Regions from separate parts of the Pseudoalteromonas sp. CR1 genome, predicted to be linked through region 2. Evidence: predicted binding sites of a transcription regulator. Region 2 holds the regulator's gene; the other holds the start of a gene.
What was found. Region 2 encodes MetJ, which represses methionine synthesis genes. Its sites were predicted from a motif close to TAGACGTCTAGACGTCTA; they were not measured.
Positions count from the first base shown of each region.

Region 1: a site for MetJ is predicted at 1,363-1,380, ahead of metK (methionine adenosyltransferase). Genes of this name have one in related genera too.

Region 1 covers NZ_JAHXRM010000001.1:277,712-281,109, reverse strand. Annotated here, with positions in the region: gene tkt (transketolase) at 1-1,176, opposite strand, end outside; gene metK (methionine adenosyltransferase) at 1,482-2,633, shown strand; gene KZZ04_RS01310 (hypothetical protein) at 2,801-3,349, shown strand; gene KZZ04_RS01305 (5-formyltetrahydrofolate cyclo-ligase) at 3,370-3,398, shown strand, end outside.
Region 2 covers NZ_JAHXRM010000012.1:63,518-66,915, forward strand. Annotated here, with positions in the region: gene KZZ04_RS11840 (malic enzyme-like NAD(P)-binding protein) at 1-1,127, shown strand, start outside; gene metJ (met regulon transcriptional regulator MetJ) at 1,198-1,518, opposite strand; gene metB (cystathionine gamma-synthase) at 1,718-2,965, shown strand; gene metL (bifunctional aspartate kinase/homoserine dehydrogenase II) at 3,134-3,398, shown strand, end outside.

The DNA of each region.
Region 1 (3,398 bases), on a different contig from region 2:
GCCTTCCCAAATTGTTAAGTTTGATCCTGCTAAATCGGCAGAGCCACCCATAAATTCTGGTAATAATGGACCAAATGCATTTAATGCATTTTGTGACGCTTTACGTGACGCCGGGTTCGCTGGGTTTGCTTGTAACTCTTCAATATACGCTTGAGACTTTTCAGCCCAATCCGCAGGTAAATCTGAATTTGTACGGCGTTTGTATTCAGCGGCAAGCTCTGGGAATGCTTTTGCATAGGCTGCAAACTTTTTGTCCCAGCTTGATTCAAGCTCTTGGCCTTTAGCTTTTCCATCCCACTGTGCGTAAATGTCTTCAGGGATTTCAAAGGCATCGCCCGTCCAACCTAAAAACTCACGAGACGCTTTAATTTCGTCATCGCCAAGTGGTGCACCGTGACAGTCGTGGCTACCTGATTTATTAGGCGAACCGTAACCAATAATTGTTTTACAACAAATTAGCGTTGGTTTATCAGTAACGCTTTTTGCTTCTGCTATCGCAGCACTTACCGCATCGCTATCGTGGCCATCAACGCCGCTTATTACGTGCCAACCGTACGCTTTAAAACGTGCTGGTGTGTCATCGCTAAACCAACCTTCAACTTCACCGTCGATTGAAATACCGTTGTCGTCCCAAAAAGCAACTAGCTTACCTAGGCCTAATGTGCCGGCAAGTGAACAGGCTTCATGCGAAATACCTTCCATTAAACAACCGTCGCCCATAAATGCGTAGGTATGGTGATCGACAATGTCGTGCCCTTCACGGTTAAATTGTGCCGCAAGCGCTTTTTCAGCAATTGCCATACCTACCGCATTTGTGATCCCTTGACCTAATGGGCCCGTAGTAGTCTCGATACCTGGCGCATAACCATATTCTGGGTGACCTGGTGTTTTAGAGTGCATTTGACGGAAGTTTTTAATTTCGTCCAGCGGTAAATCATAACCACTTAAGTGCAATAAAGAATAGATAAGCATTGAACCGTGGCCGTTTGAAAGAATAAATCGATCTCGGTCTGCCCACTCTGGATTTGATGGATTATGTTTTAGATAATCGCGCCATAATACTTCTGCGATATCAGCCATGCCCATAGGGGCTCCAGGGTGACCAGATTTGGCCTTTTGTACTGCGTCCATTGACAAGACGCGAATAGCATTTGCAAGTTCTTTGCGAGATGGCATGAATTCTCCTACCTTATATATGTATTTGCGCGGGTATTTATGTGTTCGTTTATGTACTCAAATTATATGAGCACTGTTATAGCGACCATTCTTACTTATTGTGGGGGCTGTGTGCAATTAAAAACCCTATAAAAATGAGGTATTATGAATATTTTTTAAGACCATAATGTCATAACTAATTTTATTTAGACGTCTAGGCGTAAAAACACTATGCAAGGTGTTTTGTTTTAGATAAAATACGACCCTTAATTTTTTAGCGCTAATACCGACGTTTGTGAAGCGCAATATTTGTGAGCAGAAATACAATGGCAAAACATTTATTTACTTCTGAATCTGTTTCTGAAGGTCATCCGGATAAAATCGCCGACCAAATCTCTGATGCGGTTCTTGATGCTATCCTAGAGCAAGACTCTCATGCCCGCGTTGCGTGCGAAACATACGTGAAAACTGGTATGGTTATGGTTGGTGGTGAAATCACGACTAGCGCATGGGTTGATATAGAAGAGATTACACGTAAAACAGTACGTGAAATTGGCTACACGCATTCAGACATGGGTTTTGATGCAGACTCGTGTGCAATTTTAAACACAATTGGTAAACAGTCTCCTGATATTAACCAAGGCGTTGACCGCACTAGCCCAGAAGAACAAGGCGCTGGTGACCAAGGTTTAATGTTTGGTTACGCATGTAACGAAACAGAAGTATTAATGCCTGCACCTATCACGTATTCTCACCGTTTAGTTCAACGTCAAGCGCAAGTACGTAAAAGCGGCGAGCTTAACTGGTTACGTCCAGATGCAAAATCTCAAGTTACTTTTGCATACGAAAATGGCAAGCCAGTTGGTATTGACGCAGTTGTTCTGTCAACTCAGCACAGCGAAGATATCTCACAAAATGACTTAGTTGAAGCAGTGATGGAAACAATCATCAAGCCAGTACTTCCTGCTGAACTAATCACAAGCGCAACTAAATTTTTCATTAACCCAACAGGTCGCTTTGTAATTGGTGGCCCAATGGGTGATTGTGGTTTAACTGGTCGTAAAATCATCGTTGATACATACGGCGGTATGGCCCGTCATGGTGGTGGTGCTTTCTCTGGTAAAGATCCATCAAAAGTTGACCGCTCAGCTGCATACGCTGCACGTTACGTGGCTAAAAACGTAGTAGCTGCTGGCCTTGCTGATAAGTGTGAATTACAAGTGTCTTACGCTATTGGTGTTGCAGAGCCTACTTCAATCAGTGTTGAAACGTTTGGAACTGGTAAGTTAGAAGAAGCACGTTTAATCGAACTAATTCGCGAGCACTTTGACTTACGCCCATACGGCTTAATTCAAATGCTTGATTTAGAGCGCCCTATCTACCTTCCTACTGCAGCTTACGGCCATTTTGGCCGTGACGAATTCCCGTGGGAACGCACAGATAAAGCTGAAGCACTTCGCGCAGCTTCAGGTCTTTAAGAGCAAAGCAATAAAAAAACGGTCCTTTTAAGGGCCGTTTTTTATAGCTTCTTATTTTGTTTAACACTGCTAATTTATGGTTATACAAATAACTATTAATTGGTCCTCGAACTTTTTTATACTTTAGGTATATACTCATTAAATTATAAAGCTTTAGGGATATTTAAATGACCGATAATTTTCGCGTTATGTTTGCTGGACTCGCTGATAACGTTGACACAAAAACAGCGTGTACAAACCTAGCGGCAAAACTAAAGATCTCAGAAGAAAAAGTAGCCTTATTTTTTAATGGTAAGCCTTTATTTGCGCCTAGCGATAAAAACAAAGCGTTAAAACAAGCTAAGCTACTTGTGGGTTTGGGCATTAAAAGTAAACTTCAAGCGGTATCAACAAGTACAGAAAAAGCCACTCAAACGGTAAGTGATAGCCAGCGAGATGAACGTATTTTTGATGCGTTAGACTACATAACTAGCAGCTTAATTAGGTTAGAAGAAAAACTCGAAGACTTAGAACAGCGCCTACCCGAAAACCAAACAAAAAACCCTGAAGTAGATGAAGACGAATGGAAAGATGAAGAGCTATTGCTTGAAGATGAGCTAATAACTCAGCCTAAAAAACGCAGTAATGCATTGCTTTATTCGTTAATTGCTACGGTTGTTACGTTGCTTATTATACTTGCGGTGTACTTGGCGTTTCCTGATCTGGTTTCTTTTTAACTAAGTGGTAAGTTTACAAAATGAGCGAATCACGCGCCCAAATAAGAAA
Region 2 (3,398 bases):
GCCCAGGAGTTGCAGAACCAGTACGCGAAATAGCTGCTGACCCTGCAAACGCTTATAAATACACCGGCAAAGGGAATATGGTTGCGGTTATCACTAATGGTACTGCAATTTTAGGCCTGGGCAATTTAGGCCCACTTGCTTCAAAACCTGTAATGGAAGGTAAGGCGTTACTGTTTAAGCGATTTGCTGGCCTTGATTCTATTGATATTGAAGTTAAACATCGCACCACGGAAGATTTTATTAATACAGTGGCTAATATTGCCGACACATTTGGCGGTATTAACCTCGAAGATATAAAGGCGCCAGAGTGCTTTGAAATAGAAAAAGCGTTGATTGAACGCTGCAGTATTCCTATATTTCATGATGATCAGCACGGTACAGCTATTGTAACCGCTGCGGGTATGTTGAACGCGCTTGAGGTGCAGGGCAAGTCTATCGAAAATGCCACTATTGTGTGTTTGGGGGCGGGTGCTGCTGCGGTTGCTTGTATGGAGCTTTTAATTAAGTGTGGCGCTTTGCGTGAGCACATATACATGCTTGACCGTAAAGGTGTTATTCATACTCGTCGTGATGACTTAAATGAATACAAAAAACTTTTTGCAAACAATACAGACAAGCGCACGTTGCAAGATGTGATTGAAGACGCAGATGTATTTGTTGGTGTATCGGGTCCTAATCTATTAGCCGCCGACGATTTAAAGTTAATGGCAGAAAAGCCAGTTGTGTTTGCCTGTTCTAACCCCGATCCTGAAATTGATCCTGCATTGGCCCACTCTGCTCGAAACGATCTAATTATGGCAACGGGTCGTTCAGATTACCCTAACCAAGTTAATAATGTACTGTGTTTTCCGTTTATATTCCGCGGTGCTCTTGATGTACGCGCCAGTGCAATTAATGATGAAATGAAAATAGCTGCCGTAGAAGCAATTAGAAGTATTGCTAAAGAGCCTGTACCTGCTGAAGTACTGACGGCTGCGGGTGTTGATAAGCTGGAGTTTGGTGATAAGTATATTATTCCAAAACCAATGGATCCTCGTTTACTACCACGCATTGCAAAAGCGGTTGCAATGGCTGCGGTAGAGTCAGGTGTTGCACAAATTGATTTACCTGAAAATTACATGGAATAAGTGTTAGGTTGTAATTTTAGACACAAAAAAACCTCAATTAATTGAGGTTTTTTTGTGTCTAAAATTACGTTTAGTCTTCGTTTAACACAGGCACTTCTAGCCCCATTTCTTGCATTATTTTTTTCACTTCTTCAGGGACTTTTTCGGCGTTATCCTTACGTAAGTCGTCATCGTTAGGCAAAGGTTGGCCGGTAAATGCATGTAAAAACGCTTCACAAAGTAGTTCACTGTTTGTTGCATGACGTAGGTTATTAATTTGACGACGCGTGCGCTCGTCCGTTAATACCTTTAATACATTTAGTGGGATCGAAACGGTAATTTTTTTTACTTGTTCTGATTTTTTCCCGTGTTCTGCGTATGGGTGAATATACTCACCATTCCATTTAGCCATAAGATGTATCGTCGCCTCAGATTAATAATTGCTCACATGCGCTACAATGCATATGAATATGCGTGAAATTCTATCGATTTAAAAAAGATAGTCAAATACTAGTTATTTAGCCATCTAGAGCTTTAAATGTTTTGACATCTTTAATGAGATAAATTACTCTTTTAGACGTCTAAACATCCAAATTGAGCAGGTGACGAATATGAGCGAAAAAAATAAAGCAACCATTGCAGTGAGAAGTGGTGTTGAAGCCGACAAACATCATGGCGCAGTTGTCGCACCTATTTATTTATCGACAACTTATTCGTTTGCCGACTTTGATACAAAACGCCAATATGATTACGGACGAAGTGGTAACCCTAATCGTGATATTTTAGCTGAAACGTTAGCCGAACTAGAGGGCGGAGCAAGGGGCATTATTACTGCTACGGGCATGTCTGCCGTTCATTTGGCTACGCAAATTTTGAATCATGATGATACGTTGGTGATCCCTCATGATTGTTACGGCGGCAGCTATCGTTTATTTACTTCACTGCAAAAGCGCGGTTTGCTTAAGCTGGAAGTCTTAGATTTAACTCAAGCACAAAGCTTGGACAAAATTTTAGCAATTAAACCTAAGCTAATTTGGATAGAAACACCCAGTAACCCATTACTACGCTTAACTGATATTAAAGCAATAACCGATATTGCTAAGCAGTGCGGTGCTTTAGTTGCTGCTGATAACACATTTTTATCACCGGCATTACAAAACCCCATTAAATTTGGTGTTGATATAGTGGTGCACTCGACCACCAAATACATCAACGGCCATTCAGATGTAGTAGGCGGTGCGGTGATTGCAGCTTCACAAGCGCTGGGCGATGAATTGGCATGGTGGGCAAATAATATAGGTATTACAGGTGCGCCATTTGATAGTTATTTAACATTGCGTGGCTTGCGAACACTCAATGTGCGTTTAAAGCAGCATCAAGAAAACGCATTATCGATTGCTAAATATTTAGATGAGTCTGAATTTGTTCGTCAAGTGTATTACCCAGGCCTTGAATCGCACCCACAGCATGAATTAGCTAAAGCTCAGCAACTGGGCTTTGGTGGCATGGTGAGTTTTGATATTAAAGGCGACATAAACGATGCTGCGGCGTTTTTAACAAGCTTACGTGATTTCAGCTTGGCAGAGTCTTTGGGCGGAGTTGAGAGCTTAATATGCCATCCTGCAACGATGACACACGCTGGAATGGAACCTAAAGCACGGCTTGAAGCAGGGGTTGGCGACACGCTTATTCGAGTTTCAGTCGGTATAGAAGATATAAACGACTTATTAGCTGATTTAGAGCGCGTGTTTCAGCTTGTAAAGCCTGGGCAAAATAAAAACATTGGCCGTGTTGGTAAAGGGGCTGGCTCGCCTGAAGGCAATGTGAAATTAAGTGCAGCCCGTCCAGCGCTTTGGTAAGTAATACCAATCCGCAATAATACCTAATCAATTTGAGGGATTAACCGGCGCTAACTTCGTTAAAAATTTTTCATATAGAACAAATAAATAACGAAATTTTTGCCTTGTTATCGACACGGTTTTCTTATCCTCAAAATAGACAATCTAATTAAGCGAATTGGTATAAATATGGTCAATTGTGTACATAAATTTGGTGGTTCAAGTTTAAGCTCTAGTGAGCGCTATCAAAGCGTAGCTAAAATAATTATTGGCCACTCACAACCGGGTGACTGTGTTGTGGTATCTGCTGCCGGTAAAACCACGGATACCCTTGTGTCGTTGTGGCAAAGTTATCAGCAGCAAGACACACAAGCTGTCGCTGATATTTTACTGCAGTTAAATAACCATCAAAGCGATTTAATTGAGCAATTATTACAAGCTGATTTAAAGCGCA